4 regions of the Ensifer sp. D2-11 genome follow, and region 3 is predicted to be linked to each of the others. Evidence: predicted binding sites of a transcription regulator. Region 3 holds the regulator's gene; each other region holds the start of a gene.
What was found. Region 3 encodes LexA, which represses DNA repair genes until DNA is damaged. Its sites were predicted from a motif close to TGTTCNNNNTGTGTTCNG; they were not measured.

Region 1: a site for LexA is predicted at 3,395-3,412, ahead of parE (DNA topoisomerase IV subunit B). Genes of this name have one in related genera too.
Region 2: a site for LexA is predicted at 6,085-6,102, ahead of uvrA (excinuclease ABC subunit UvrA). Genes of this name have one in related genera too.
Region 4: a site for LexA is predicted at 4,526-4,543, ahead of M1D34_RS13925 (YifB family Mg chelatase-like AAA ATPase). Genes of this name have one in related genera too.

The regions. Positions count from the first base shown of each region.
Region 1 covers NZ_CP096433.1:1,744,460-1,752,365, forward strand. Annotated here, with positions in the region: gene M1D34_RS08415 (cytochrome b) at 1-447, shown strand, start outside; gene M1D34_RS08420 (YceI family protein) at 444-1,049, shown strand; gene M1D34_RS08425 (FAD-binding oxidoreductase) at 1,046-2,371, opposite strand; gene M1D34_RS08430 (alpha/beta hydrolase) at 2,400-3,335, opposite strand; gene parE (DNA topoisomerase IV subunit B) at 3,528-5,588, shown strand; gene M1D34_RS08440 (GNAT family N-acetyltransferase) at 5,605-6,075, opposite strand; gene M1D34_RS08445 (hypothetical protein) at 6,302-6,733, shown strand; gene M1D34_RS08450 (DUF2336 domain-containing protein) at 6,749-7,882, opposite strand.
Region 2 covers NZ_CP096433.1:1,598,835-1,606,740, forward strand. Annotated here, with positions in the region: gene M1D34_RS07775 (GNAT family N-acetyltransferase) at 1-236, shown strand, start outside; gene M1D34_RS07780 (transglycosylase SLT domain-containing protein) at 283-1,296, shown strand; gene gyrA (DNA gyrase subunit A) at 1,642-4,437, opposite strand; gene M1D34_RS07790 (MarC family protein) at 4,723-5,352, shown strand; gene M1D34_RS07795 (single-stranded DNA-binding protein) at 5,418-5,942, opposite strand; gene uvrA (excinuclease ABC subunit UvrA) at 6,229-7,906, shown strand, end outside.
Region 3 covers NZ_CP096433.1:1,494,891-1,502,796, forward strand. Annotated here, with positions in the region: gene M1D34_RS07195 (cysteine synthase A) at 1-484, opposite strand, end outside; gene M1D34_RS07200 (SDR family NAD(P)-dependent oxidoreductase) at 799-1,647, shown strand; gene M1D34_RS07205 (SMR family transporter) at 1,635-1,961, opposite strand; gene M1D34_RS07210 (SMR family transporter) at 1,958-2,302, opposite strand; tRNA gene M1D34_RS07215 (tRNA-Asn) at 2,380-2,454, opposite strand; gene M1D34_RS07220 (membrane protein) at 2,597-2,890, shown strand; gene M1D34_RS07225 (hypothetical protein) at 2,938-3,285, opposite strand; gene M1D34_RS07230 (calcium-binding protein) at 3,686-4,765, shown strand; tRNA gene M1D34_RS07235 (tRNA-Cys) at 4,810-4,883, opposite strand; gene lexA (transcriptional repressor LexA) at 5,104-5,820, opposite strand; gene M1D34_RS07245 (hypothetical protein) at 6,045-6,209, opposite strand; tRNA gene M1D34_RS07250 (tRNA-Ala) at 6,319-6,394, opposite strand; gene M1D34_RS07255 (DUF1254 domain-containing protein) at 6,576-7,906, opposite strand, start outside.
Region 4 covers NZ_CP096433.1:2,900,151-2,908,056, forward strand. Annotated here, with positions in the region: gene M1D34_RS13910 (LysE family translocator) at 1-534, opposite strand, end outside; gene M1D34_RS13915 (LysE family translocator) at 697-1,314, shown strand; gene cysK (cysteine synthase A) at 1,454-2,422, shown strand; gene M1D34_RS13925 (YifB family Mg chelatase-like AAA ATPase) at 2,857-4,389, opposite strand; gene gshB (glutathione synthase) at 4,575-5,522, opposite strand; gene M1D34_RS13935 (YraN family protein) at 5,727-6,095, opposite strand; gene rsmI (16S rRNA (cytidine(1402)-2'-O)-methyltransferase) at 6,085-7,047, opposite strand; gene dnaN (DNA polymerase III subunit beta) at 7,291-7,906, shown strand, end outside.

The DNA.
Region 1 (7,906 bases), 250 kb from region 3:
CTGGCTGCGTTTCGGATGCTCTGGTGGCTCGTGGAAACCAGCCCGGCAGCTTCTCCGACCCTTGGCCCGATGGAGCACATGGCCGCACGGGCCACGCATCTGTCGCTCATCGCGCTCGCACTCCTCGTGCCGCTGTCCGGCTGGGCGGTCGTGTCCGTCTCGACGCTGGCGATCCCGAGCTTCTATTTCAACTTGATCATCATTCCGCATCTGCCGCTCCCGAAATCCGGGACTTCGGAAGCGTTCTGGGCCCTCGCCCATGCCATGCTCGCCTATGTGACGCTTGGCCTGGTCGCGATCCACGCGGCGGCAGCATTCTATCACCATCTCATGAGGCGCGACTTGGTGCTCATCCGCATGCTTCGCTCCGGGTCACTGCCGCGCACCGGCAGCACCGTCAAGACTTCCGAAAAGGACGACACCGTTGTCGAGAGGAAACGAACATGACCAGCCCAGGCAAGCAGTCCATGGCGGTGGCCCTGCCGCTCGCGCTTCTCGCCCTTGCCCTCGCAGGGACGCCGGTTGCGGGGGCGAAAGCGCCGGCACTTGCGGACGCCGCCGGGAACTACCGCATCGCGAGTTCCTCGAGCATCCAGTTCAGCGTGGGACAAGTGGGTGGCAGCGGCGGCATTGCCGGCCGCTTCACTAAATTCTCGGGCATATTCCGGATCGATGGCGATGACGTCGGGCGATCCTCCGTGGAGTTCACGCTTTTTCCGGAGAGCGTAAGGTCCACTGAGCGCCGGATCGAGGACTTCCTGCGCTCCAGCGCAGTGTTCGATGCAGCCAACCACAGGACCGTGACCTTCCGCTCTACCGGCGTCAGCCAGACCGGCCCGGATACCGCAACGATCGAGGGCGTTCTCACCGCCCGCGGCAAGAGCCGCAAGGAGCGCTTCGACGTGAGGCTCACCGATTGGAACAGGCGCTCGATTTCCTTCACGATCCGCGGCAGCATCCGCCGCTCGCCCTACGGCATGACCGTCGGGACGCCCATTTACTCCAACGTCGTGGAGTTCGACATGAACATAAGGGGGCAGAAGCGTTAGGTTTGCCCGGGCGCCAGGGCCGTGCGCCGCCAGAAGTCCGAGACCATTGCCGGATCGCGCAGCGCCTCCAGCCTTTTCCAGGCGGGAAATGATGCTTCGAAGATGGCTGGGCTCATGCGGAAGTCCTGGCACGGATTGACTGCACCGCCGGCCACGACGGCAATCTGGTCGAGAGCGTCGAGCAGCTTGACGGTGGCCTCGCCTTGATTGGCAAAGTCCATGGTCAGGGCGAAGCCCGGCCTCGAAAAGGAGAGAAGCCCTGGGGAGGCTATGCCACCGAAACGGTGCAGCTTCGTCCGTACGGACCCATGACCGGCACGGCGGGCTGTTTCGAGCAACCGCGCCGTGGTCTCCGGCGCGGTCGCAACGGGATAGACGCTTTGATGCTGGCAGAGGCCACGCCGCCCGTAGAGCCTGCGCCACCCGCCGATCGCGTCGAGAGGGTGAAAGTAGGAAGTCCACGTCTGCGTCGACACGGTCTCACCACGGTCGTGCTTGCGAAAGCGGTATTCGTTCAGCATTTTCAGCGTCACGCTGTTGAACAGACTGAAGGGCGGCGAAAAAGGCACGGCGAGCCTCGGCCCCTTCGGGATATCAGGATATTCGCAAGCGCCGTCGGCGTGATCCGCGGCGAACAGGACGCCCCTCCCCATGCGCCGTCCCGTCGCGAACTGGTCGAGCCAGGCTACGGCATACTCGTGCTCCTCTTCGGCCCGTTCGGCCAGTGTGAAATATCGATCGAGACTATCGAAGCGAAGCACGTGCCGCTGGACATGCGGCGACGGCACCTTCATCAACCGAAGCTCGACGTCGAGGATCAGCCCGGTCAGTCCCAGGCCGCCGATCGTCGCAGCGAAGAGTTCCGCATTCTCCTCGGGCGAGCAGACCAGGCGTTGGCCCGTCGAGCGCAGCAAGGTCAGGCGCCGGACGTGATTGCCGAAGGAGCCGCGCGCATGGTGATTGCCGCCGTGGATGTCGTTGGCGACGGCGCCGCCGACGGTGACGAGGCCCGTCGCCGGCGTCACGGGAAGAAAGAAGCGATGCGGAACGGCGCGCGCCAGCAGGTCGGCAAGGATAGTGCCGGCCTCGCAGCGAATGGTCCCGCTCCCCGGATCGAAAGACAGGATGCGGTTATGCTTCCTGCTTTCGATAAGCGTCCCGAGTTGGTTGCGGCAAACATCGCCGTGGCTCAGGCCATTGCCGACGGGAAGAAACGCCATGGCGGCCACCGAGCTTATGCCGTCCTCGTAGTCATCGGGTGAAACGGTCGGTCGAGACCGGTTTCCAAACCGACCCGCTTCCTCGAAATCGTCCATTCTCATTACCGCCGTCAACTCCACAACCGATCGCCTAGCGGTCAAGGATCCAGTTCAGCGCCTCTCGCCAGTCCGTCATTCTGATCGGAGTTCCATGCGAACCTGTTTCGAACAGGACGAAACGGGCAGGATAGCCCTTCGATCTGAGGCTGCGGTAGAGCGCGATCTGGGACTCGGCCGGATAGACGCTGTCGCGGCTGCCGTGGCTGAAGAGTATCGGCAGCCGCGCGCCGTAGGCGGCACTCTTGCGAAAGTCTGGGTCGGCGGGGCCGCCCATGATCATCACGCCGCCAAGGGCCGAGACGGCTGCCTCTTGGCGGGCTATGCCCCAGCAGATGAAGCTTCCCATGGAGGCACAGGAAAGGATTACCGGCCTTCCGCCGGAACGCTCCGCTGCGAAACGGATCAGTGCCGAAACATCCGCTACGCTCGCAGCATCGAAGGACCTAACGCTTGGAGCGTAATAGGTTCCGCCATTGACGACAGCCAGATTTTTGAGGCGATTGAAATTGCCTCCGAAGGCGAAATCATTGGCACCGAGACGGCGGTCGCCGCCGCGACCATGAATAAAGATCACGGTGAATGCGGCGCCGCGATCGGGGCCGACGCGGGTGACGTCAAGCCCCCGCTCGCCGAGACCGAGCGTCTCGTTCACCTGCACGCCCTTGACACCGAGCGACACGTAAGCGCGCTTCACCCGCCGCTCGGGTATCTGGTCGCGCTCGTTGATGTCGCGTAGTTCCTGGTAATCGACAACGCGGAAGTCGCCGCCATCCGCCTCCTGAAGCAGTTTGCTGTAGCGAAACAGCGCATCCTTGTAGGGCTTAACGGGTTCGGCCCTTGCGGAAACGGCAAGGCTCGCGAAAAGAAGCGCGCCGATCAGATGCCGTATGGAGAAAAGAATTGTGGACATGGACACCCGATCGGCTCCCTCGTTCGGCGCCTGCCTTGCCACCGGCGCCTCGGCCAAGCAACACTGGCGCGGCAAATCTGGCTCATTAAAGGGTATTTCTTCCTCCGGGGCATCGAAATTCGCCTTTTGTTCGCCCTTCGGGCGAGACTCTGGCAGAATTCCGGTGATTCGCGCGACAAAGGATGGCGGCCGCGCCGCGGTCTTGCTATGGCCTAGCCGACAATTAGACAGGAACGATCTGAACGCTCCATGGACGACAGCAGCGACCTTTTTTCCGCTATGCCCCAACAGCCGAAGCCGGCGGATGCCGCGCCACGCAAGCCCGCGGCCCCCGCCGCCGGTAACGAAGCGTCGCGCCCCGCACCCAAGACGAGCGACGGCAGCGACTACGACGCCTCGGCAATCGAAGTGCTGGAAGGTCTGGAGCCGGTCCGCCGCCGTCCGGGCATGTATATCGGCGGGACGGACGAAAAGGCCCTGCATCATCTGTTCGCCGAGGTCATCGACAACTCGATGGACGAGGCGGTCGCGGGACACGCCAACTTCATCGACGTGAACCTGGACGCCGACGGCTATCTGACGGTGACCGACAACGGCCGCGGCATCCCGGTCGAGAACCACCCGAAATTTCCCGGCAAGTCGACGCTCGAGGTGGTGATGACGGTGCTGCATGCCGGCGGCAAGTTCGACGGCAAGGCCTATGAGACCTCCGGCGGCCTGCACGGCGTCGGCGTTTCCGTGGTCAACGCACTGTCGGACGACCTTGAAGTCGAGGTTGCCCGCAATCGCCGGCTCTATCGCCAGCGCTTCTCCCGCGGCATCGCGCAGGGCGGCCTCGAAGACCTGGGTGACGTACACAACCGGCGCGGCACCAGGGTCCGTTTCCACCCCGACCCGCAGATCTTCGGACCGCATGCCCGCTTCGAGCCGGCGCGGCTTTTCCGAATGGCCCGCTCCAAGGCCTATCTCTTCGGCGGTGTGGAAATCCGCTGGTCCTGCGATCCGGCGCTCCTGCCGGAAGGTTCGGAAATCCCGGACAGGGCCGTGTTTCATTTCCCCGGCGGCCTCAAGGACTATCTCGCCGCCACGCTCGGCAAGGAATTCACGGTCACCCGCGAGATTTTCGCCGGCAAATCGGAAAAGTCCGGTGGCCACGGTTCGCTCGAATGGGCTGTCACCTGGTATGGCGGCGACCAGCAGATCCATTCCTACTGCAACACCATCCCGACGCCCGAAGGGGGAACGCACGAGGCGGGTCTGCGCATTGCGCTGACGAAGGGGCTCAAGAACTACGCCGAGCTCACACAGAACAAGCGCGCTGCGATCGTCACCACGGACGATGTCATGATCTCTGCGGCAGGCATGCTCTCGGTCTTCATTCGGGAGCCGGAATTCGTCGGTCAGACGAAGGACAAGCTGGCAACGGTGGAGGCGCAGCGCATCGTCGAAAACGCGCTTCGCGATCCTTTCGACCATTATCTCGCCGACAATCCGGCAGAGGCGGCCAAGCTTCTCGACTGGGTGGTGGAGCGCGCCGAGGAGCGTGTACGCCGGCGCAAGGAAAAGGAAGTCAGCCGCAAGACGGCGGTCCGCAAGCTGCGCCTGCCGGGCAAGCTCGCGGACTGCGCCCAGAATACGGCGGAAGGTGCCGAACTCTTCATCGTCGAAGGGGACTCGGCCGGCGGTTCGGCCAAACAGGCGCGCAACCGCGCCAACCAGGCGATCCTGCCGCTGCGCGGCAAGATCCTCAACGTCGCCAGCGCCGGCCGCGAGAAGCTCGGTGCCAATCAGCAGATCGGCGATCTCGTCCAGGCGCTCGGCTGCGGCACGCGCTCGAAGTATCGCGAAGAGGACCTGCGCTACGAGCGCATCATCATCATGACCGACGCCGACGTCGACGGTGCGCACATCGCCTCTCTTCTGATCACCTTCTTCTATCAGGAGATGCCGGAGCTCATCCGCGGAGGCCATCTCTATCTCGCCGTGCCGCCGCTCTATCGCCTGAGCCAGGGTTCCAAGACGCTTTATGCCCGCGACGACGCGCATCGCGAAGAGCTGATGCGGACGGAGTTCAATGGTCGCGGCAAAGTCGAACTCGGGCGGTTCAAGGGCCTCGGCGAGATGCTGCCCGCGCAGCTCAAGGAAACCACGATGGACCCGGCCAAGCGGACGCTCCTCAAGGTCGAAATCGACGATGTCGACTTCGAGGGCACCCGCGATGCCGTCGACAGCCTGATGGGAACGAAAGCCGAGGCCCGCTTCCGTTTCATCCAGGAGCGCGCCGTCTTCGCGGACAACCTGGACATCTGAAACTCGCGATCGCCCCTCACGCCTCCTGCCGAACCGGTTTTTCCATGAACAAGCTCAGCGGATCAGGTAGATAGCTGCCGAACGGCGCGCACTCCACGTAGCCGGATGCCTTATAGAGACCGATCGCTTCCGGCTGATAGATGCCGGTCTCCAGACGGATTGCCGTGAGACCGAGCTTTGCCGCTTTGGCTTCGAGAGCCGATAAGAGCAGCTTGCCAAGCTTCAGCCCCCTCGCCTCCGGGTCGACGAACATCCGCTTGATCTCGGCCGTACCGTCGCCCGCTTCGACGAGGCCACAGCAGCCGACGACTTCGCCGTCACGGCGGGCCACGAAAAAGGATACGGTGGGCTGCTCCAACTGAGACAGATCGACCAGATGATTGCTTTCGGCCGGATAGAGCGATGCCGCATAGGCGTCGGACAATTCGAGCAGGCGGATGACGGCCGGCTGGCGCGGCGACTCTTCGGCGATGGTTACGGCGGTCATTTCAGTCTCTCCATTCGGTCCCGTCCGGAAGCACATGATTTCAACGCTCTAATGCCGAAGATCGCCGGGACCAATACGCCAAACGACGCAATTTCGCAGCTACTACAATCAATCCGCGTAACGGGGAGAAACAATTTGTTTCGGCGCCCGCCGGCTTTTGCCCTTCTTTGGAAAGAATCGGACGGCCATAAACAAGCGTCGTCATCATCTGAACGGAAGAGTGACCATGAAAGCCGCCCTGATCGTCATGACCATTCTCGGTTGCGACGACAACGTTACCCAATGCCATTACATCTCGACCGTGAACGGCGACTGGCCGTCGATCGCGCAGTGCGACACGGAATCGCAAAAGGAACTGCCGCGGTTCTCCGACAGGAACTACCCCGTCGTGGTGGCCGTGTGCGAGAGCTCAGGGCCGGGCATGACGGCGGAAAGCGAGCCGGTTCCGGAGCTGAATGCAACGCTTCCGGCTCAGCCGGGCGTGCAGCAAAACACAACATCAACGGCAGAAGGCGGAGAACCAACCTTGCCGAGGCGCGCCCTGGCATTGATCAGCGGCGCCGTACCCGACCGGGAGAAACTGAAGGCGATCGTCAGTGCGCCGGTCCACTACGTCGAAGACGGCTATTCCTGGGTGGCGCGCCGATTCGGCAATTGAGGTAATCAAGCCGTCTTACGCGGCCTGGCGGGAGAGCAACAAGGCGTAGTTGCGCGCCCTCTGCCGCTGCTCGGCAAAAGCCAGCCGCTCCGCGAGTTCGGCGACGGCGTGATATGCGCCGAAGCTTCGGCGGCGAAGGCGATCCGAAAGTCTGGCGGCCACGGAGAGGGAGGCTCCATCGTGATCCGCATCTGCCTCGCATTGGCAGAACAATACGGCCTCCGAAAACATTCCGCTCACTTCACGGCCAAGCCCCGCAGTTTCGAGGAGAGCCCTGATCGAGTGGAATCGCCCGCCCGAAAGGATCGACCGGACGCGCTTCTCCGGGACTCCGGACAGATCCACGATTGCCGCAGAAAAAAACTCCGTCCTGCCGCTGCAAAGCGCCGTCAGCAGCAGAGCCGGCGTCAGGCGGCCGGTTTTGCGGAGAGCGGCAATCATCCGCTGCAATTCCTCCCTCGCGGAAGCCGACGAAAGCGTCAGCGCTGCCGCGTCGCAAGTCTCCCGCACGACACGCTGCGCCCGGTCCTCGCCGATAACGGCGCGTACCAGGTCGGACGCCGCAAGCGCCGCGCCGGCTTTTTCGGCGAGGGTCTGGCGCGCGTCGCTCGGCAGATCATGACGCTCGAGCAACAGGCCGCGGGCGGCCACGCTATCGCCGAGGCGGTCGGCAATTCGCCGCAACGAGCCCGGAGAAAGCCTGGCCCCCGGATTTTCCAACAGGATGAGCACCTCTTCCTCGCCGCCGATCTCGGCGATGGCAGCCGCAACCGCGCATGAGACGGCGCTGCGGGAGGCGATCAGCGCCCGCATCTCCGCGCCGCCGTCCGCCGCCATGTCGACAAGATCGTCGTCATTCAAGACCGGTGAGCGGGAAATCGCAATGTAGGCAATCTCGGGCTGGTCCTGCGCAAGCGCCTTGATGATCGAGCGCGGCACAATCGGGCAATCCGCCAGCGCCTCGGCAAGAGACCGCCGCACCTTGGGCGAAGGATCGTCGAGGAGAAAGGTCATCGCCATTTCGACCGCCTGCCGATCGATGCCGTTCACATCGGCCTGAGCAAAGGCGCGACCAAGCGCACTGGCAGCACTGGCGCGTTCGCTGGCTTTCGCCGTTTCCACCCAGCGAAGAAATGCTTGTATGATCACCTATGCCCCACTAGTCACCCGAGC
Region 2 (7,906 bases), 100 kb from region 3:
AGCGCGGCGGCGGCATAGGCCGGGCGCTGATGCTCGAGCTCATCGATCGGGCCGAAGCACTTGGCAAGCACGTGATGATCGCGGGGATCGAGTCGGGAAACCTGCCGTCGATCCGTCTCCATGAGCAACTCGGTTTTCGCGAGACCGGCCATATGAAGGAGGTCGGCACGAAATTCGGCCGCTGGCTCGACCTCACCTTCATGCAACTGATCCTGCGCACCGGTTCTCCCGACTGAAAGCTTTGCAGCCCGATTTCTCGTCCGCAACGAAGATGCTATCTATATGCACTCGTTGGTCGCCGAGGGCCGCATGGTCGAGTACGAAAAGGCAGGCACAAGCCGCATCCGGAGCACCCTGAAAGGACATCTGGCACGCGTCGCCGCGGCCGTATTGTCCGTGGTCATGTGTTTTGTCTCCGCTCATTCCGGGACCGCGGAGGCACGCACCGACGCGCCGGCTCCGCCGCGGAAATGCCTCTACTCGGGGGTGTCCACAGAAAACCCCTTCCTCCGTCTCTGCATCACCCCCGACAATTTCGCCCGGGACGTCTGCGGCATCATCGAACATTATGCCAAGGCGAACGACCTGCCCGCCGCTTTCTTCGCCCGTCTGATCTGGCGCGAAAGCCTTTTCCAGCCGGACGCCATCAGCCCGAAGGGCGCAGAAGGAATTGCCCAGTTCATGCCCGCGACGGCAAAGCTGCGCGGCCTGTCGGACAGCTTCAACGCGGTGGCGGCGCTGGGCAAATCCGCCGAGTATCTGAGCGAGCTCAAGTCCCGTTACGGCAATCTCGGTTTTGCGGCGGCGGCCTACAATGCCGGCGAAGCAGGCCTGGAGCGCTTCCTGGAAAAAGACCGCTTACCCTATGAAACGCGGGATTACGTGCTGGCGATCACCGCCTATTCCGTCGAAGACTGGCGCGACAATCCACCGAAGTCGCTCAACATCGAACTCGACAAGGACAAAAGCTTCCTCGATGGCTGCGTCGCGCTCGCCAATACGCGGCGCTTGCGCGAGCTGGTTATCGCCGATGAAGCCGTCTGGGCGCCCTGGGGCGTTCAGCTTTCGGCCCACTATCAGAAATCCATGGCGCAGCGGCTGTTCCTGAATGCCGTGAAAAGATTGCCCGCTCCGATCAACAGCGAAAAGGCGGTTCTGGTGCGGGAGCGCAATGCCAGCTTCGGATCCAGGCGCCGCTACGCTGCCCGCATCGGCCGGCAGACGCGCGCCGAGGCCGATCAGCTTTGCGCCGCCATACGAAAAAGCGGCGGCGCCTGCGTCGTTTTCAAGAATTGACGGCGCCTTTCGGCGGTACCACGATGGAACGAGGATGTGCTTGATCTGCTTATCCCTGTGCTCGTCACAGGGATCCAGCCAAGCCAAGTCCTTGGGCCGAAAGATCATTTCCCCGCGCCGCAGACGCGACGCTGCCCTCATCTCTGTGACAAGCACAGAGATGAGGGCGAGGAGAGATTGCAGTCCCGGATACGTTTCCTAGTAGGCCGCGCAGTGTAGGCCGCGCAGTCGGCACTCGAAGAACTCAAGCCCAACCCCGAGCGCATCTTCTGAAGGTGACCTTTGCACATATGATAAGACCCGCCGCTGGATAGCGGCGGGCCTGAAATCGTTCCTGCGCTTCGATCACTCGTCCGGTGTCGACGTGGTGTCCGGCGGCGACTCCGGTTCGGCCATGACGCCTTCGGCACCTACGGCTTCGATCTCCTCGTCGCCATCTGGCTCGGTGATCCGCTCGACCGAAACGACCTTCTCGTCCTTGGCGGTGGAGAAAATGGTCACGCCCTTGGTGGCGCGGCTCGCCAGGCGAATGCCTTCCACCGGCACCCGGATGAGCTGGCCTCCATCGGAAACGAGCATGATCTGGTCGTTGTGCTCGATCGGGAAGGCGGCGACGAGTTCGCCGATTTCCGCCGTCTTCGAGGTATCGGTGGCGCGAATGCCCTTGCCGCCGCGGCCTGAAGTACGGAAGTCGTAGGACGAGGAACGCTTGCCGAAGCCTTTCACCGAGACCGTCAGGATGAATTGCTCGCGCGCCTTCAGTTCCTCGTAGCGCTCGTTGGTGAGTTCGCCGCCATTGGTGACCTCCTCGCCGACAAGCACGATTTCCTCTTCTTCACCGGTCAAGGCGCGACGCTCCGCGGCCGATCGCTTCAGATAGGCGGCACGCTCCCACGGCTCGGCTTCGACGTGAGCGACGATGGCCATCGAGATGATCCGGTCGCCGTCGCCGAGCGAAATGCCGCGAACGCCGATCGAGTTGCGGCCCGCGAAGACGCGGACATCGGCGACAGGGAAGCGGATGCACTGGCCGAGCGCCGTCGTGAGCACCACGTCGTCGAACTCGGTGCAGGTGTCGACCGAGAGGATCTCGTCGCCCTCCTCCTCGAGCTTCATCGCGATCTTGCCGTTGCGGTTGACCTGGACGAAGTCGGAGAGCTTGTTGCGACGGACCGTGCCGCGGGTCGTCGAGAACATGACGTCGAGGTTTTCCCAGGTCGTCTCGTCCTCGGGCAGCGGCATGATCGTGGTGATGCGCTCGCCGGGTTCCAGCGGCAGCATGTTGATCAGCGCCTTGCCGCGCGACTGCGGCGTCCCGATCGGAAGCCGCCAGACCTTCTCCTTGTAGACGATGCCGCGGGAGGAGAAGAACAGAACCGGCGTGTGCGTATTGGCGACGAACAGCCTGGTAACGAAATCCTCGTCGCGGGTGGCCATGCCCGAGCGACCCTTGCCGCCGCGGCGCTGCGCCCGATAGGTCGTCAGCGGCACACGCTTGATGTAGCCCAGATGGGACACGGTCACCACCATGTCCTCCTGCGCGATCAGGTCCTCGTCGTCCATGTCCGGACCGCCTTCGGCGATCTCGGTGCGGCGCGGCGTGCCGAACTCGTCTCGGACTGCGGTAAGCTCGTTCTTGACGATCTGCATGATGCGGAGCCGGGACGACAGGATGTCGAGGTAATCCTTGATCTCCTCGCCGATCTTGTTGAGTTCGTCGCCGATCTCGTCGCGGCCGAGCGCGGTCAGGCGCTGCAGGCGCAGGTCGAGGATCGCGCGGGCCTGTTCTTCGGACAAGTTATAGGTAGCGTCGTCGTTGATCCGGTGGCGCGGGTCGTCGATCAGCCGGATGAGCGCATCGACGTCGTGCGCCGGCCAGCGGCGCTCCATCAGCTGTTCGCGCGCGGTCTGCGGATCCGGCGCCTGGCGGATGAGCTTGATCACCTCGTCGATATTCGCGACGGCAATCGCGAGACCGACCAGCACATGCGCCCGCTCGCGCGCCTTGCGCAGCAGGTATTTCGTGCGCCGGCTGACGACGTCCTCGCGGAAGGAGACGAAGGCGCGCAGCATGTCGAGCAGCGTCATCTGCTCCGGCTTGCCGCCGTTCAGCGCCACCATGTTGCAGCCGAAAGAGGTCTGCAGGGGCGTGTAGCGGTAAAGCTGGTTGAGGATGACTTCGGCGTTGGCGTCGCGCTTCAGTTCGATGACGACGCGATAGCCCTGGCGGTCGGATTCGTCGCGAAGATCGGAGATGCCCTCGATCCGCTTCTCGCGGACGAGCTCGGCCATCTTCTCGATCATCGTCGCCTTGTTCACCTGATAGGGGATCTCGGTAATGATGATCTGCTCGCGATCGCCGCGCATCGGCTCGATATGGGCACGCCCGCGCATGATGACGGAGCCGCGGCCGGTCTCGTAGGCCTGACGGATGCCCGAACGGCCGAGGATCAGCGCCCCGGTCGGAAAATCCGGTCCCGGAATGATCTGCATCAGCTCCGGCAGCTCGATCGCGGGATTGTCGATCAGGGCGATACAGCCGTCGATCACCTCTACGAGGTTATGCGGCGGGATATTGGTCGCCATGCCGACGGCGATGCCACCGGCGCCGTTGACGAGCAGGTTCGGGAACTTTGCCGGGACGACGACGGGCTCGTGCAAGGTGCCGTCGTAGTTGTCGCGGAAATCGACCGTGTCCTTGTCGAGATCGTCCAGCAGCGAATGCGCCGCCTTCTGCAGCCGGCACTCGGTATAACGCTCCGCCGCCGGCGGATCGCCGTCCACGGAGCCGAAGTTGCCCTGACCGTCGATCAGCGGCAGCCGCAGAGACCAGTCCTGCGCCATGCGTGCGAGCGCATCGTAAATCGCCGTGTTGCCGTGCGGATGGTATTTACCCATCACGTCACCGGTGACGCGGGCGCATTTTACGTATTTCTTGTTCCAGTCGATGCCGAGCTCGCTCATCCCGTAGAGGATGCGGCGGTGAACGGGTTTGAGACCGTCGCGCACATCGGGAAGCGCACGCGACACGATCACGCTCATGGCGTAATCGAGATACGACCGCTGCATTTCCTCGATGATGGAAATCGGCTCGATGCCTGGCGGATTTTTTCCGCCGCCGGGGGTGCTTTGCTCAGTCAATGGTGATCACGATCTTTGTTCAGAATCAGTCGGTTTTTTATAGCCGAATGCGGCTCGGAGCGCCAATTTTCGGCCGGTGTTTTGAACAGTCTTTTGCCGCAGGAACAGGCTTTTCTAGGGCAAGGAAAGGAGCTCGCAAGGAAAGCTGCGCGCCTCGGGGATGGCGCTGGTTTAAGCCATTGCGTTGCGCTTGGCTACCCGCTCTTTCCAAGCTCGCATCGCTTGCCTAACAATGCGGGCCACACCACCGGGAATAGCCGGGGTAAAATCCGGAAGGGGACACGGATGTTCGACGTCGATCTCTTGATCAATGCGCTGACGACGCTGCTCGTCACGCTTGATCCGCCCGGCCTTGCGCCGATCTTCCTGAGCCTGACCGTCGGCTTGAGCCGGCAGCAGCGCTTCCAGGTCGCGACCCGCGGCTCGCTCATCGCTTTTTTCATCCTCGCCGCCTTTGCGCTTTTCGGCGACGGCATCCTCGGTCTGCTCGGCATCTCGATCGGCGCCTTCCGGATCGCCGGCGGCATGCTGCTCTTCTGGATCGCCTTCGAGATGATTTTCGAGAAACGCCAGGAGCGAAAGGAGAAGGCCGGGGAAACGGCGATCACGAAGGACCACCTCCACAATATCGCGGTCTTCCCTCTCGCACTGCCCCTGATTGCCGGGCCGGGAGCGATCTCGGCAACCATCCTTCTCGGCAGCTCATTTCCCTCGGCACTGGAGCGGGTGCAGCTCATCGTCGTCATCGCCGCATCGATGGCGATACTGTTCCTGGCGCTGGTGATCGCCGAGCGTATCGACCGGTTCCTGGGCGTCACCGGCCGGGCGATCCTCACCCGCCTCCTCGGCGTCATCCTTGCCGCACTCGCCGTTCAATTCGTCGTGGACGGCGTGCGTTCGGCGTTTCAGGTCTGAACGCACAACGAGAACGGCCCGCAACGAAGCGGGCCGGATGGTCTCGGACTGGCTGGCGCAGTCGATCAGAACGGAATGTCGTCGTCGAGATCGCGCGAGAAGTTGCCGCCCTGGTTCGGCTGGTTCGATTGACCGCCGGACCGGGCGCCGCCCGAGGAGGGCCGCGACTGATCGTATTCCTCGTAGCCGCCACCGCCGTAGTCGCTGCCGCCGCGACCTGCGCCGCCGCCCTCGCCTCCGCGGCCGTCGAGCATCGTCAGGGTCGAGTTGAAGCCCTGAAGGACGACTTCGGTCGAATAGCGGTCATTGCCGGTCTGATCCTGCCACTTGCGCGTCTGCAGCTGGCCTTCGATGTAGAGCTTGGCGCCTTTCTTCACATATTGTTCGACGACCTTGCAGAGGCCTTCGTTGAAGACGACGACCGTGTGCCACTCCGTCTTCTCGCGGCGCTCGCCCGAATTGCGGTCGCGCCAGGTCTCGGACGTGGCAATTCTGAGGTTGGCGATCGGCCGGCCGTCCTGCGTGCGCCGGATTTCCGGGTCGGCCCCGACGTTTCCGATCAAGATCACCTTGTTGACGCTACCAGCCATATCGCTTTTCCCGTTTTTGCCGCCGGACCGCTCGGCCGGCTCTCCAATGTCTCATGAGCGAACACCTTAACGGCCCGCCGCCGCCGATACGCCCCGTATCGCGCATAATCCACAGCTGATTTGGCGTGGATATGGCAGAGTTTGTTCTTTTTTTGTTCTAATATTCCTCTATGATCCTGTCAACCGAATCGCAATTGAGCCGCCTCTTTTGCCGATTGCGCCTCGACATGGGCGCGGCCGTCATTACATAGGGGGCTTTCAACCGACATACAAAGCTGGCCTTCCGATGAGCGAACTCAAGACCATCTCCATTCGCGGCGCTCGCGAGCACAATCTCAAGGGCATCGACCTTGATCTGCCGCGCAACAAGCTGATCGTGATGACCGGCCTTTCGGGCTCCGGGAAATCGTCGCTCGCCTTCGACACGATCTACGCCGAGGGCCAGCGGCGCTATGTCGAGAGCCTCTCGGCCTATGCGCGCCAGTTCCTGGAAATGATGCAGAAGCCCGACGTCGATCAGATCGACGGGCTCTCGCCGGCGATCTCGATCGAGCAGAAGACCACGTCGCGCAACCCGCGTTCGACCGTCGGAACCGTTACCGAGATCTACGACTATCTGCGCCTGCTCTTCGCGCGCGTCGGCGTGCCCTATTCTCCCGCCACAGGCCTGCCGATCGAAAGCCAGACCGTCAGCCAGATGGTCGACCGGGTGCTGGAGTTCGGCGAGGGGACGCGCCTCTACATGCTGGCCCCGCTCGTGCGCGGGCGCAAGGGCGAGTACAGGAAAGAGCTCGCCGAGTTGATGAAGAAGGGCTTCCAGCGCGTAAAGGTAGACGGGCAATTTTACGAGATTGCCGACGTGCCGGCGCTCGACAAGAAGTACAAGCACGACATCGACGTGGTCGTCGACCGTGTCGTGGTGCGGCCCGATATCGGAACCCGTCTCGCCGACAGTATCGAAACCTGTCTTACGCTCGCCGACGGCTTGGCGATCGCCGAATTCGCCGACCGCCCCCTGCCTCCGGAAGAGACCTCCGCCGGCGGCTCGGCCAACAAGTCGCTGAACGAAACGCATGAGCGGGTGCTGTTTTCCGAGAAGTTCGCCTGTCCCGTCTCGGGTTTCACCATTCCCGAGATCGAACCGCGGCTTTTCTCCTTTAACAATCCCTTCGGAGCCTGCACGACCTGCGACGGGCTGGGCAGCCAGCAGAAGATCGACGAGGCGCTGATCGTTCCGGAGCCGAACCGCACCCTCAGGGACGGCGCCATTGCACCCTGGGCGAAATCCACGTCGCCCTACTACAACCAGACGCTCGAGGCCCTCGGCACGGTTTTCGGCTTCAAGCTCGGCAGCCGCTGGAGCGAGCTTTCCGAGGAAGCACAGGAAGCTATTCTCCACGGAACGAAGGACAAGATCACCTTCCACTATCAGGACGGCGCCCGATCCTACAACACGACGAAGACGTTCGAGGGCATCGTGCCGAATCTCGAACGCCGCTGGAAGGAGACCGACAGCGCCTGGGCGCGCGAGGAGATCGAGCGCTATATGTCGGCGGCCCCCTGCCCCGCCTGTGCCGGTTACCGGCTGAAACCGGAAGCGCTTGCCGTCAAGATCCACGCGCTGCATATCGGCGAGGTCTCCGAAATGTCGATCCGCGCCGCACGCGACTGGTTCGAGGTCCTGCCCGAGCATCTCAGCACGAAGCAGAACGAGATCGCCGTGCGCATCCTCAAGGAGATCCGCGAGCGCCTGCGCTTCCTGAACGACGTCGGCCTCGAGTATCTGAGCCTCTCGCGCAATTCCGGCACGCTTTCGGGCGGCGAAAGCCAGCGCATCCGGCTCGCGTCGCAGATCGGCTCAGGGCTGACGGGCGTTCTCTATGTTCTCGACGAGCCCTCGATCGGCCTGCACCAGCGCGACAATGCCCGCCTCCTGGATACGCTGCGGCATCTGCGCGATATCG
Region 3 (7,906 bases):
CATGCGCTTGCCGGTTGGCGACATTGTCGAACTGGTTCGCCCAGATGGCGCCGTTCGGCTCGGTTTCGGCGAGTTGGGCCGCCAACCGGCCGGAGATCTTCACGTAGTTGTTGGGATTCCTGTAAGGCACAGCCGGAACTTCGACCAGTTCGGCCCCAAGCAGGCGCAGCGCGTCCTTCTTTTCCTGGCTCTGGGTTTCGGGAATGACGATGACGGTGCGGTATCCAAGTGCGCTGCCGACAACGGCAAGGCCGATCCCCGTATTGCCGGCCGTACCTTCGACAATCACGCCGCCCGGCCGCAACTGGCCGGCCTTTTCGGCCTGGCGGATGATCCAGAGCGCTGCCCGGTCCTTTACGGACTGCCCGGGATTGAGGAACTCCGCTTTGCCGAGAATGTTGCAGCCGGTCGCTTCGGACACGGCCTTGAGCCGGATCAGCGGCGTATTGCCGATTGCTTCGAGCACGGACGGAAGAACAGGCATATTGAAAACCTCGCGCTGGACGGAACGGATGCCGGCATTAGCCAAGCACTAACCTCGGTCGACGGCAAGCCGATGAACATTTGGTTTCATGGGCAGGATCGCCGAAATATTGGCGTGTTTTCGGCTCAGTCTGTCCTACAGGCAAGGAATAGCGTTTCGCAGCTTTCCTGTCCCGGGCAAAAAACGTCTCTGCCGTCAATCGACGGGCGGGAAGCGGAGATTGCGGGGCAGGCGCTTGCCGTCCGGAGAGGTATAGGGACCGACCGCTTATGCGGCGGCCCCGGTGAGAACCCCCGTCGACGAGCGAGGAAAAGATGACAGCTGTATTCACCGCCCGCCCCGAACATGGATTGGCATGGATCACCGGTGCAAGTTCCGGCATCGGTCGCGCCGTGGCGCTTCGATTGGCCGAGGAAGGCTATTCCGTGGTCGTCACGGCGCGAAGTCACGAGAAGCTGGTAGACCTTCAGCACCAGGCGGCCGGACCGGGGCGGATGATCGTTCTCGATGGAGACGTCACCGATCCGAAGGACATGGAGCGGCTGCTGGCCAAAATCGAATACGAGCACGGGCAGGTGGCACTCGCCGTCCTCAACGCCGGCGTCGCCCTCCCGGTCCGTGGCGACGACCTGCGTCGGGAGCCCTTCGACAGGAGCTTCGCCGTCAATCTCAACGGCGTCGTCAACTGTCTCGTACCGCTTGTCGAGCATATGAAGACCAAGGGGCATGGACAGATCGCGATCATGTCGTCGGTGGCCGGCTATGGCGGCTTGCCGATGAGCGCCGCCTACGGTGCGAGCAAGGCGGCGCTCATCAACATGGCGGAGAGCCTGAAATTCGACCTCGATCGCATCGGCATCCGCTTGCAAGTCATCTGTCCCGGATTCGTGGATACGCAGGCTGCACCGAAAGGCGGTTTCCCGAGACCCGCGCTGGTGAGCACGCAGGAGGCGGCAGACCGGATATGCGCCGGCCTGAAGTCTTCGCGTTTCGAGATCACCTTCCCCAAACGATTTACGTACCTGGTCAAATTGCTGCGTATCCTGCCCTATGGGCTTTATTTCGCGCTTCTCGACCGGCTGGTACCGGGAAGGGCAGCCGTGGCTGCGGTTCCAAAGAACAAGCGCTCAGGCTCCGACGGACAGCCGCGTCAGGCGGTATGAAGCACCAGCACCGCGCCGAAAATCAGTGACAGTCCAAGCCAGCCGACCGGTTTCAGCCTCTGGCCGAAGAAAAGGCGGCCGCAGATGGCCGTACCGAAGATTCCGGTTGCGCCGAGAAGGGCATAGGCGACCGCCAGGTCCATATCCTTGATCGCTTCCGCCAGCAGCGCGAACGCCGCAAGCACCAAGACGATCGAAAGGGCACCCCAGCCGCGGCGGGCAAAGCCGTTCGACTTCGTCGAGGCGAGATTCGCCGCCACATCGAGCACGCCGGCGGCGATCGCGAATGCGAAGGAGAGACCCGACGCGCTCATGCGGCGGCTTCCTCCGCATCGCTCCTGCCGGCATTGAGGAGAAGTATTCCCGCAACAGCCATCGCGAGGCCCAGCATCTCGCGGCCGGAGAGCGCATGGCCGAAAACGAAAACAGAGACGAGCGTTATCACGGCGACGCCGGATCCTTCCCAGACGGCATAGGCGACGCCAACCGGAATGGTCTTCACCGCTCGTGCCAGGAAGACGTAGGAGAGCGCGATCGAGGCATACATGACCACATGCCCCCAATAGGAGCCGGAGCCGGATGCCGCCTTCATCACGGTCAGGCCGACGACCTCGGTCGCGATCGCGAGGACCAGGAAAAGCCATGCAAGACGCATGAGGAAACCTACGAGAAATCAGCCCGACAAAATGAAAAGAGCCATTCGGGCTTTGCCGCGAATGGCTCTTTCGAAACTGGCTCCCCGGGCCGGATTCGAACCGGCGACCTATCGATTAACAGTCGAGTGCTCTACCGCTGAGCTACCAGGGATCATCTGCGCCGCAGAAGTGAGGCTGCTAATACAAATGCTTTTCCGATTTGCCAAGCGGTTTTTCAAAAAAAATGACGGTAGGCGGTTGCCGCCCTGTGGAGAAGGCACCAACTGTGGGGTCATTGGTACGAAAGAAGAGTGATGGCGACCGAAGGCAAGAAGAAGCATTTTGGCATCGATCCCAAGACGCGTGAGATCGTGCTTGGCAAATGGCGGATGAGCCTGCCCAATTCGCCGGCATTGCGCGTCCTCATCGGCGTTCTGCTCGTCTTCGGCGGTGTGCTCGGTTTTCTACCGATCTTGGGCTTCTGGATGGTTCCTCTGGGCCTGCTCGTGCTTTCGCACGACATTCCCTCGATGCGCCGACGGCGGCGCAAGCTGGCCGTATGGTGGGCCCGATGGCGGAGCAAGCCGAACTCGTCCGGCAAGTCCTGAGAGGTGGACCTCGCGAAGAGTCCACCAGCATGCGGATGCAGCGCATGTTAGTCGTCGGAATTGCCCGGCTTTCGACGCCGTTTGGGCAGGAGGGCGACAATGACGCAGGCGAGGACCAAAGCGACCGGCCAGAAGTCGGTCGCCTGATCCCAACTCCACCTCCACATTTCATAACCCTCTAGGTGAGGCGGCGGCAGCTTTGCGCTGATCTCGAAATCACGTTTTTCGCGGCCGTGAAAGTGTCCGATGGCGAAGGCGAGGCCGATGATCAGCGCCAACCTTCTCGGTGCAATCACCATGAACAGCAGGGCGACGACTGCTGCAATACAGACGCCCTCGGCCACATGCCCGAGCCAATCGAAGTGGCGCTGAATGTAGCCCCAAGGAATATCCATCACATCGCGCTGCGAGTGCCGCCCTCCCGATGAGGCCGGCCGACGGGACGCTATAGCACAACCGCCGATCACGAGACCACATGGTCCTCCGGGTATCTCTCTTCGTGGACGTCGTCCGGAGCGTGGGCAACCTCTTCCGTCTTTCAGCATCCGGACGCGGAACTTCACCGGAAAGTACAACCTGTAGTTAATCCGAAGTGGTCAATGGACAGGAACATCGCGTTCGGCAACATTAGAGCACTTTCAGGAAAAGTGTGGACGGTTTTCCGTGCGGAAGGGCGTATTTTCAAAGCGTTAGCCCGCTCGTCACTCCGACGAGGCCGGACGAGATCGACGCCCCCAAGGCCGTCCGGGTCCCCAAGACGAGCATCACCTGCTTTGCAGCACTGTGGAGAGAAAAATGGCGCATCTGATCGGTGGCATCGCCCCTTGGCTCGGGCTCGACAACCACATCTTCGGCACGAACGATCCGGACATTGTCTTCGGAGACCCATTCACGACCGACAATAGCCTGGGAGTCTTCGAAATCGGCGGCTTCCTGTCTTCGGGGCAGGGTGGCCGCGACAGCCTTGACGGGCACGGAGGCGACGACACGCTCTTCGGCGACGCTTGGGCGATCTCCGATCAGGGGCGTGGTGGCGACGACCAGCTCGACGGCGGCGCCGGCGACGACACGCTGTACGGCGATGCCTTCTCGATCGATGTGAGTGACTCCGCGATCGTCGCCGGAGGGAACGATCGTCTCTCGGGCGGCAAAGGCAACGATACACTCTACGGCGATGGCTACAATTGCCTCAGAGGACGTGGTGGCGACGACTGGCTCGACGGCGGCGCCGGAGACGATATTCTCTCGGGCGACGCTTTCTCCCTCGGCGATTTTTTCGTTGGCGGGAACGATCGGCTCCAGGGCGGAGAGGGCCATGACAAACTCTACGGAGATGGCCTCGACCAGGGCGTCGTGGAATCCGGCATCGGCGGCGACGACCACCTCTATGGTGGTTCTGGCAACGACTTTCTTGTTGGAGATGTTCTTTTCTCACGTGGCGGCAGTGGCGGCAACGACCTGCTCGACGGAGGCAAAGGCGACGATGTCCTGTATGGCGATGCAGAGGTCGGCGTGGACACCGCGGGTGGGGACGACCTCTTGATTGGCGGCGCCGGTAACGATCAGCTCTGGGGCGATGGCCGACTTACCGCAGCCTTCGCGGTCGAGACCGGTGCCGATCAGTTCCTGTTTGCGCGGAACAGTGGGCGGGATGAGATCTTCGACTTCGAATTGGACAAGGACATCATCCAAATCGCCGGCTATGGCTACGACGACTTCGCCGATTTTCTGTCCAACATCGGCGACGATGCTGACGGGAACGCTGTCCTGCAGCTGAATGGCACGGTCGATCAGGTCACTCTGATCGGCATCCACGCTGCCGACCTCAGCGCTGCCAACTTCGTCTTTGCGAATGCGGATTTCGCCCTCGTCTGACGAGGGGAAGTTTGTCGGTAACAAAGCTGATCAGGTGTGGCTTTTGGAGGCCTCGGCCGGAATTGAACCGGCGTACAAGGATTTGCAGTCCTCTGCGTCACCACTCCGCCACGAGGCCTCTACGATTTGCGTTTTCAAATCGTGGCGCGGATTTAGAATGATTGACCGCAATCCGCAAGAGGGTACATTTGGAATAGGGACTTTTTTATTCTGTATAAATGTGTCTTCCGTTCTATGACCGGGCGTGGTCATAGCGTCCCAAGGCGCAATACTCCCACGTCAGCGCTTTGAAATTGCGTACTTTCGTAGGAAGCGGCTGCGCACCTGGTCAGGAAGCTCTAATGATAGCGCCGGATGAGGCCGACGAGCCTGCCTTGGATCTTGACCCGGTCCGGACCGAATATGCGTGTTTCGTAAGCCGGATTGGCGGCCTCCAGCGCAATAGAGGCGCCCTTGCGACGGAATCGCTTCAGGGTTGCTTCCTCGTCGTCGATCAGCGCGACGACGATATCCCCGGGGCTGGCGGTGCTTCCGTTCCGGATGATCACCGTATCGCCATCGAGGATGCCGGCCTCGATCATCGAATCGCCCTTGATCTCGAGAGCGTAGTGCTCGCCGCTGCCGATCATTTCAACCGGTACGGATATATCGTGCATATTGTTCTGGATTGCCGAAATCGGCACACCGGCGGCAATGCGGCCCATGACCGGAACGGCGACCGATGCGGCCTCGGCCGGCGGCGCCGGTTTCGGTGCGGGGGGCGGCGCAGCAGGCTTGCCCAGACTGCCTTCGATCACGCTCGGCGAAAAGCCGCGGCGGACCTGCGAAGCGCCCGCATAGGCCTCCGGCAGCTTGATGACTTCGAGGGCCCGGGCGCGATTAGGTAGCCGGCGAATGAACCCACGCTCTTCGAGTGCGGTGATCAAACGGTGGATGCCCGATTTGGACGCAAGGTCCAAGGCGTCCTTCATCTCGTCGAAGGACGGCGGGACCCCGGATTCCTTCATTCGTTCGTGAATGAACAGAAGCAATTCCTGTTGCTTGCGGGTCAGCATGGCGTCACTCCAGAATCGCGAAACAAATCAAGAACAGAACCTATCTGTTCCATATGTGTTCCGCAAGTGCCTAAAATTCCGTGAATTTCGCTTGCTGTTGAATGCCGATCCGCCCCGCGATCCGGCGTGTCGATGGCGATCGCTCGGAATTCGGGGCAGGGGCCGATACGCTCTCGCATGTTTTGGGCTTACGGCGGGCGGCGCAGTCGGTCGCCTATGCAATGCTAATAGGCAAGGCGCAGTCCGCCCGGCGTAAGAACGTCGAATTCAGGCTCGGGATAAGGCCCGTACCACTGGGTGTAGGTCGTGTTGGTCGAGCCTGTGCTGGCGCACCCCGAAAGGGCGAAGAGGGAAAAAATTACGGCTGCCACGAAAGATTTAACAGGCATGTTTTTCTCCACTCGCGGGAGTTGCCCAGACCTCGAACGGGTCAGACTAAAACTTTCTCTCAAATCAGCTTTTTTGGCAAGCAGCGAGCCGGCAGGGAGGACTGGTGGATGGTGGAGCCGAAGGGAGTCGAACCCTCGACCTCCGCAGTGCGATTGCGGCGCTCTCCCAACTGAGCTACGACCCCACTGGTCAACGATTGTATAAGAGTTTTCGGCCGACCGCGCCAGTGCATTCCACTTGCCGAATGCATCGCAATACAAAGATGAGACTGACAACTGCAAGCCGCGTCGGTGCCCGCCGGCCGGCAGATAGGGCGGAGTGCAAGATCACGAACACACAACGCCACTATCGGCTTTCAGCACTGGCTATTGAGCGATCGCGGGCGGCTGCCAAGAGCCATCGAGAATTGCCTCTTTGCCCCAATAGGCGCGGATGTAGAGCGAGAACTTCCCGTCCGGCGCGGGCAGCCAGTTGTTTTCCTTGTCGCCCCCAGGCGACTTCGCGCCTGCGTAGAGGGTAAGCGAACCGTCGGAGTTGCGCTTTAGGTTCTTGTTCTTGGTGCCGAGTGAGTAGCGTTTGAGGTCGTTCGCGTGGAAGAGATGCTTGTCGTTGTACAGGGTCAATGACCAGAAGCCGTTGACCGGCGGCTCCTGCCCGGCCGGGAAGGTGATTGCATAGCTGCCGCTGCCGCTGAGTTCTCCGCCCGCGCCGTCGTGGTCGGTGTAGAAATATTGCGTCTCGTTCGGCCGGTTGTCGAACATGTTCGATTTTGCCGTTCCGGTCCGGTTGAAATAGTCGACGCCGAACTGCGCATTGTTGGTCGAACGGTTCCATCCGTTCCCGGCCGGACGTCCGTTGTGCTTCCACTGGAAGAACGGCTGGATGACCTTGTCTTCGGTCTCGACCGCGGTCGCAACCAGCACCTTTTTCAGTTCGGGGTCCTTGGACGCTGCATCGAGCAGCAGGCGGAATTGGCCGTAGAGAGCCTCCTCGCCCGGCAACGGATCGACAGTGTCGAGAACCTCGCCGAACTGATCGAAGAACTTATCCGGAACCACCCATTTGGTTTCCTCGCCAGACGATGCCGGTCCGGGAATGTCCGGGACCTTGGCCCATTCGATCGTCTTCATCTCTCCGTCGAAATCCTTCAGCGGATAAGCGACGACCTGGTTGATGACCTCTTGAATCGCTTTCCTGTCCTCGGGCGTGTCGTCCTGGAAGACCCTGGGAATGGCGTTGGCGAGCGAGGTAGGGGAGCGCAAAACATCTGTGATCCCGTCCGGTTTCAGGCCGCTCCACCTCGGACCGGCGAGCAGGTAGAATCCGGGCTTCGAGCCATATGGTTTGCCTAGATGACCGAACTGGTCGGTGCGTGCGTCGTACAAAGCATAGACCCAGAAACGGTCGCCGAAATCCGGCACCTGAATCACGACCGGCTCTTCATCAAGCGCGAAGAAGCCCAAGCCGTAGACGACATCCTGGTTCGGGCACGTGACGAAAGTTTCCGACGGCTCAATGTAGTCGTTGAGCATCGCGATCTGGCCCCGCGGTGCGGCGGGCAGGACGCCGTTGAGGTGGCCCGGTTCCGGTGCCTGAGTGATCGCCGCCCTGCGGTTGATCATGTTAACCATCGGCCAGCCCCAGACGTAGGCCATCTGCGCAACCGTTCTTGCATAGTCGGGAGACATCACGATAC
Region 4 (7,906 bases), 1.4 Mb from region 3:
GAAGGCGGCCACCGCTCCGGCGGTCACCGCGATCAGCGCATTGACGCTGACGCTGATCGCGATCTGCACGCTGCCGAAGACGAGGGACTGCGCGAGCACGTTGCCGGCCTCGGGGCGGATGAATTGCGGCAGCAGCGACAGGTAGAGGATGGCCACCTTCGGGTTGAGCAGGCTGGTGAAGAGGCCCATCGCGAAGAGCTTGCGCGGGCGATCCTTCGGCAGGTCGCGTACTTGAAAGATCGAGCGGCCGCCGGGACGAACCGCCTGCCAGGCGAGATAAAGCAGGTAAAGCGCACCTGCGAAACGAAGGACATCATAGGCAAAAGGGACCGCAAGAAGCAGGGCGGTAATGCCGAGCGCGGCAGACACCATGTAACAGACGAAGCCGAGCGCTATTCCCCCAAGCGAGATCAGCCCCGCCCCCGGTCCCTGGCAGATCGAGCGCGAGATCAGATAGATCATGTTCGGCCCCGGCGTCAGCACCATGCCGAGTGCGATCAGTGCGAAGCCCAGGAGGTTCTGAATTTCGGGCATGGGGCGCCGGTCTCCGATGTTTTCCGGAAGGTGTACGGCTCTACCGCGAAGGGCAACGCCGTTCTTGTCACCCGATCAATTTTCGCGCCTAAATGGGGATGCCACCCGGATTTTCCTCTGCGGCAGATTGCGGTACACCTGCCCCTATCAGGAGGAACGATCGTGACACTTGCGGCTCTTCTCGCCTATAGCGGCGCTCTCTTCATCGCCGGGATCATTCCCGGCCCGGGCGTGACGGCGCTCGTTGCCCGAGCCCTGGGATCGGGCTTTCGGGAAACCTTCTTCATGGGCCTCGGCCTCATCGTCGGCGACATGGTCTATCTGACGGCGGTGGTGCTCGGGCTCGCCTTCATCGCCCAGACATTCACGACCGCGTTCCTGGTCGTGAAGATCGCTGGCGCGCTCTATCTCGGCTATATCGCCTGGAAGCTCTGGACGGCCGGGCTCCTGTCGCAGAACATCGAGGCGCGGAAATCGACGAGTGCGGCGCTCTCCTTCCTCTCGGGCCTGACGGTCACGCTCGGCAATCCGAAGACGATGCTTTTCTATGTGGCGCTGGTTCCGACGCTGATCGATCTCGCCTCGATCGGGATGCGCGACTACGGACTGCTGCTTGTGGCGACTTTCCTCGTGCTTCTTGCCGTGCTGCTGCCCTATATGCTGCTTGCGGCCCGAGCCCGCTCGCTCCTGAAAGAGCCGCAGGCACTGAAGGTTCTGAACCGGGCCGCGGCCGGCATTCTCGCCGGAACGGCCGCCTACATTGCGACCCGCGCGACCTGAAAAAAGATTTCCCTGCGGGCCGCTTCGCAACGGTTTTTTCCTTCAGCACCATCGATCCAAGGCGTTCCCGCTCTGGAAGGAAGCCCGCATAGCTCCTATTGTCGCAGCGACAAATTCAAGAAACGAAGGGAGAAACCATATGCCTGAAGCGCGCAAGCCCGGCCGCGGCCGCGTCTTTTCCTCGATCACCGAGACGATCGGCGACACTCCCATCGTGCGGCTGGACAAGCTCGCCAAGGAGAAGGGCGTGAAGGCGAACCTGCTCGCCAAGCTCGAATTCTTCAACCCGATCGGCTCCGTCAAGGACCGCATCGGCGTCGCGATGATCGAATCGCTCGAGGCGCAAGGGAAGATCACGCCCGGCCGCACGACGCTGGTCGAGCCGACTTCGGGCAATACGGGCATAGCACTCGCCTTCGTCGCGGCCGCCAAGGGCTACAGGCTGATCCTCACCATGCCCGAGACGATGTCGGTCGAACGCCGCAAGATGCTGACGCTTCTCGGTGCCGAACTGGTGCTGACGGAAGGCGCCAAGGGCATGAAGGGCGCAATCGCCAAGGCCCAGGAACTCACCGAGACGCTGCCCGACGCGATCATTCCGCAGCAGTTCGAGAACCCGGCCAATCCGGAAATCCACCGCACGACGACCGCCGAGGAGATCTGGAACGACACGGAAGGCGCAGTCGACATCCTCGTGTCCGGCATCGGCACCGGCGGCACCATCACCGGTGCCGGCCAGGTGCTCAAGGCCCGTAAGCCATCGGTCAGGGTGATCGCCGTCGAGCCCGAAGAATCCCCTATCCTTTCCGGCGGCGCCCCGGGTCCGCACAAGATCCAGGGTATCGGCGCCGGTTTCGCACCGGCGATCCTCGACACGAGCGTCTATGACGAAGTCGTCACGGTAAATGCCGGCGAGGCCATAGAGGCGGCGCGGCTCGTCGCCAGACTCGAAGGCGTGCCGGTCGGCATCTCCGCCGGTGCCGCGCTCCAGGCGGCGATAGAGGTGGGACAGCGCGAGGAAAACGCCGGCAGGAATATCGTCGTGATCATTCCGTCCTTTGCCGAACGGTATCTTTCGACGGTGCTGTTCGAGGGATTGGGAGCCTAGCGCCGGCAGTCGCGGCATCCCCCTCAGCCGGCCTGCTGTGCCGAGGCTTGCGGATGGATCCTTGGGATCAAACCCGTATGCGCTAACATTGGCATTAGCGGTCACCCGCCCCTCATCCGCCTGCCGGCACCTTCTCCCCGCAGGCGGGGAGAAGGGACAAGCGGCGCCAACTGAACCCCGCTCCGCCCGCCCGAGGGAGCGAGCGGGGCGCGGCATATCCCTTCTCCCCGCCTGCGGGGAGAAGGTGGCGGCAGCCGGTTGAGGGGCAACCCCGACCGAGCGGGGTTGAGGCGGTTGGGTTCCCGAGGGATCCCTTTCATCAGCAGTATCCGCCGCACCGGCGCGCAAGAGATATGTGCATGCCGTAGCGTCAGAACGGGGAGAAGGTGGCGGCAGCCGGATGAGGGGCGCCCCATCCTCATCGAAGTCGGATCCTACGCGGCGACCGGCAGTCTCTCTCCCGCCACCCTGTAGGAGATCGCTTCGGCGAGGTGGATGCGACCGACCGTCGGCGCCGCATCGAGATCGGCGAGGGTGCGGGCGACCTTCAGCACCCGATGATAGCCGCGCGCCGAGAATTTCATCTTTTCCGCCGCATCGCGCAGTAGCTGCAGGCCGGCGGCGTCGGGCTCGGCGATCTTTTCGATCATCGTCGTCGATGAGCGGGCGTTGCTCGTCAGCTCGGGATGGCCGAGGCCGGCGAAGCGGTCTCTCTGCAGCTCGCGGGCGCGGGCGACGCGGCGGGCGACGGCGGCGCTCGGCTCGGAGGTGCCGGGGCGGATCAAGTCGGCGGCGCTGACGGCCGGGACGTCGACGCGGATATCGATACGGTCCATCAGCGGGCCGGAGATCCGCGCCTGGTAATCGGCCATGCAGCGCGGCCCGCGGGCGCAGCTCCGGCCCGGCTCGCCGGCCATGCCGCAGCGGCAGGGGTTCATGGCGGCAATGAGCTGGATCGCCGCCGGATAGGTGACGCGATGATTGGCGCGCGCGATGATGCAGGTGGCGGTTTCGAGCGGCTGGCGCAGAGCGTCGAGCGCCTGAGGCGCAAATTCCGGAAATTCGTCGAGAAAGAGCACGCCGTTATGGGCGAGCGACGCCTCTCCCGGTTTCGCGCGGAAGCCGCCGCCGATCAGCGCCGCCATGGTGGCGGAATGGTGCGGCGCACGGAAGGGCCGGCGGTCCGAGAGCTTGCCGCCCGGCAATTGCCCGGCGATCGAATGGATCATCGAGCCTTCGAGCAGTTCGGCGGGCGAAAGCGGCGGCAGGATGGAGGGGAGCCGCGCCGCAAGCATCGACTTGCCGGAACCGGGCGGGCCGACCATCAGCAGATTATGGTTGCCCGCCGCCGCGACCTCCAGCGCCCGCTTGGCGCTTTCCTGGCCCTTGATGTCGGCAAGATCGGGAAGGCCCCCGGCGGCCGCCCGGACCGCCGGCTCGGGGCGGGAGAGCACCTGCGTGCCGCGGAAATGATTGGCGATCGCGATCAGGCTGCGCGGGGCGAGAATATCGATCTCCGATCCGGCCCAGGCCGCCTCGGGCCCGCTTTCCGCCGGGCAGATCAGCCCCTTGCCGAGCGCATTCGCGCCGATCGCCGCCGGCAGCGCGCCGGCGACGGCTGCGATCGTGCCGTCGAGATTGAGCTCGCCGATGACGACATAACCGGACAGCGCGTCCGCAGGGACAGCGCCGAGCGCCGCCATCAGGCCGAGCGCGATGGCGAGATCGAAATGGCTTCCCTCTTTCGGAAGGTCCGCCGGCGCCAGATTGACGGTCACCCGCTTGGCGGGAAGCGCCAGCCCCGATGCATGAAGCGCCGCCTGGACGCGCTCGCGGCTTTCGGCCACCGCCTTGTCCGGCAGTCCGACGATCTGCATACCGACCTTGCCGGGTGCAACCATCACCTGGACGTCGACCGGAACGCCCTCGATACCCTGAAACGCAACCGTGCTGACGCGCGCGACCATACTGCCCCCTGATTTCGAGCGGAGCGCGAAGGATGATCGTCCTTCCGCAATCCCGCTCCAGCACGGCGGCCCACACACGCCGTCACAACCAAAACCGGTTGCAACGGCAAATCTTGCACGGAATACGCTTGAAAACAAGAACAATGATAGAACACAAGAGCGAGAGTGGCGGTCCGCCGTAAAGATCAGGCGCGCTTCTTCTCGATCGCGTCCCAGAGCAGGCTAGCGACGTCGGCACCGCCGAACTTCTTCACTTCGCGGATGCCGGTCGGCGACGTGACGTTGATCTCGGTCAGGTAGTCGCCGATCACGTCGATGCCGACGAAGAGGAAACCGCGTTCCTTCAGGGCCGGTCCGATGCGGGTGCAGATCTCCCGCTCGCGGGCCGTCAGGTCGGTTGCCTCCGCGCGCCCGCCCACATGCATGTTGGAGCGAGAATCGTGCTCGGCCGGAACGCGATTGATCGCGCCGACCGGCTCGCCGTCGACGAGCAGGATGCGCTTGTCGCCCTTGCGGACCGCCGGCAGATATTCCTGGGCGATATAAGGCTCGCGGAACATCTGGGCGAACATTTCGAGGAGCGACGAGAAATTGCGGTCGTCACGCGCGGAGTGGAACACACCGGCGCCGCCATTGCCGTAGAGCGGTTTCAGGATGATGTCGCCCATCTCCTGACGGAAGCGGGCGATCTCGTCCGGGTCGCGCGTGATCAGGGTCTTCGGCATCAGATCCGGAAACTCGGTCACGAAGATCTTCTCGGGCGAGTTCCTGACCCAGGCCGGATCGTTGACGACCAGCGTCTTCGGGTGCAGCCGCTCGAGCAGATGCGTCGAGGTGATATAGGCCATGTCGAATGGCGGATCCTGGCGAAGCAGGATGACGTCCATGGTCGAAAGATCGATCCGCTCGTCTTCGCCGAGAGTGAAGTGGTCGCCCCTGACGTCGCGCAACTGCATCTGCTGCGCGGTCGCATAGACCCTGCCGTCCCGGAGCGACAGCTTGTCGGGCGTGTAGTGGAACAGGCGATAGCCTCGGGCCTGCGCCTCAAGGCTCATCGCGAAGGTCGAATCGCCCGCAATGGTGATGCCCGAAACATGGTCCATCTGGACCCCGACATTGACGATTCCTGCCATTTTCCCGTTCCCGATCTGGATCCACGATGCGCATAGTTCCTTCGACCGGCTCCGGTCCGAAATCGAATTATACGGCAATTCGACGCGATGCTCCGCCCCTCGTCTTCGCGACGAGCGGCACCGCAGAAAAGCCCGCAAGATGTAGAATGCGTACCGTGGTTAGGCAAGAAGGTTCCCGCCGCTCCCGCCTATCAAAAGGCGTCATCAAAAGGCGTCCGGCAGGTGCCGCGGCCAGCGCCACGGCGTTACGGCGACGATATCGTAGCGCACCGACAGGCGGTGGAAATCGCCCTGGCGCGACAGCCAGAGATCGCTTGCCGCCCGGATGCGCCGTTGCGCCGTGTCTGTGACGGCGAAGACCGCATCCTCCAGGCTCACCCGGGCCTTTACTTCGACGCAGGCGACCAGGTCGCCGCGCCGGGCGATGATGTCGATCTCGCCGAGCCTGGTGCGATAGCGCATGGCAACGATGCGATAGCCCTTCAGCATCAGGCAGAGCGCGGCGCGGTATTCGGCGATGTGGCCCCGCTTCAGCGCCTTCAGCTTGCGGGTGTCCGGTCGCTCAGCCTTCATCGCCATCCTTGAGATGAAGGAGCCGGTCGTAAAGCTCCTTGCGCGCCAGCCCCGTGCGGCGCGCCGCCTCGGTCGCGGCCTTGCCCATCGGCAGGTCGCGGGCGAGTTCCTTGAGCAGTGCGTCGACGTCGGCCGCCTCCGGCTGGGGCTTTGCCTCTGGCGGACCGACCACGAGGACGATCTCGCCTTTCACATTGGCGCTTTCGCCGTAAATCGCCGCGAGTTCGCCGAGCGTTCCGCGGCGGAACTCCTCGAAGGTCTTGGTCAGTTCGCGGCAGACGGCCGCCCTCCTGTCTGCGCCGAGGACCTCGGCCGCAGCAGTGACGGTCGCAGCAATGCGATGCGGGGACTCGAAGAAGATGAGAGTGGCGGGAACGGCCGCGAGTTCGGCGAGCCGGTCGCGCTTCGCCTTGTCCTTCACCGGCAGAAAGCCTGCGAAGAGGAAGGCATCGCTCGGAAGGCCGGAGCCGACGAGGGCCGCAAGCGGCGCCGAGGGGCCAGGTATGGGAACGACCCGGTAGCCCGCCTCGACCGCCTGCTGCGCCAGGCGATAGCCCGGATCGGAGACGAGCGGCGTACCGGCATCGGAGACGAGCGCCACCGATTTCCCATCGCCAAGTGCTGCAAGCAGTCGCGGCCCCGCCTCGGCGGCATTGTGCTCGTGATAGGCGGTGGGCCGATTGACGATGCCGTAGCGGTCCAAAAGCACCCGCGTCACCCGCGTGTCCTCGCAGGCGAGCACATCGGCCCCGGCAAGCGTCTCGAGGGCTCTCAGCGTGATGTCGCCGAGATTGCCGATCGGCGTTGCCACGAGATAAAGGCACGGCTCCAGCGGGCGCGCAGGAATGTTCGTATTGTGCAGGCGAAAACCGCGCTGCCGTTCCTTTTCGGATGCATCCGTCGATTGCTGCTTTTGCAACGCCGCCTTCCCAATCACTCCTGGCCCGATCATTCCGATCGACCATTCCGGCCAGCCGGGTTCGCGCCCTTTATGAGTGAGCGGGGAGCCCGGGGCAAGGGCGGGCCGCGCCTGCAGTCTCGCATTTGGGGAAGAGGGCTCAAAACCCCTTGCTTTTGCGGCTCTCTTTCTGCCATTTTGCCCGTCCACATCCTTCCGGCCGAGCGGCCGGGGCACGCAGTTGACGCCGCGGCGGTCCCCTCGCCCGCGCGGCAATGGTTGAAAGCGGTAGCATCCATGCGTATTACTCTCGAGCGGTCCAACCTTTTGAAATCGCTGAACCATGTCCACCGCGTGGTCGAACGGCGAAACACCATCCCCATCCTTTCGAACGTGCTCCTGCGCTCCGACGGCGCCAGCCTCGAAATGAAGGCGACCGACCTCGACCTGGAGATTACCGAGGCGACGCCGGCGCAGGTGGAACAGGCCGGCGCCACCACCGTTCCGGCGCATCTGCTCTACGACATCGTCCGCAAGCTGCCGGACGGCTCGGAGGTGCGGCTCGCCACCAATGCTGAAGGCACGGCGATGACCGTCGCCTCCGGCCGCTCCAAGTTTTCGCTGCAGTGCCTGCCGCAGTCGGATTTTCCCGATCTGACCGCCGGCACGTTCTCGCACTCCTTCCGCCTGAAGGCGCCCGATCTGAAGATGCTGATCGACCGCACCCAGTTCGCGATCTCGACGGAAGAGACACGCTACTATTTGAACGGCATCTTCGTGCACACGGTCGAGAGCAACGGCGACCTGAAGCTGCGCGCCGTCGCGACCGACGGCCACCGGCTCGCCCGTGCGGATGTCGAAGCGCCGTCGGGCTCCGAGGGCATGCCCGGCATCATCATTCCGCGCAAGACCG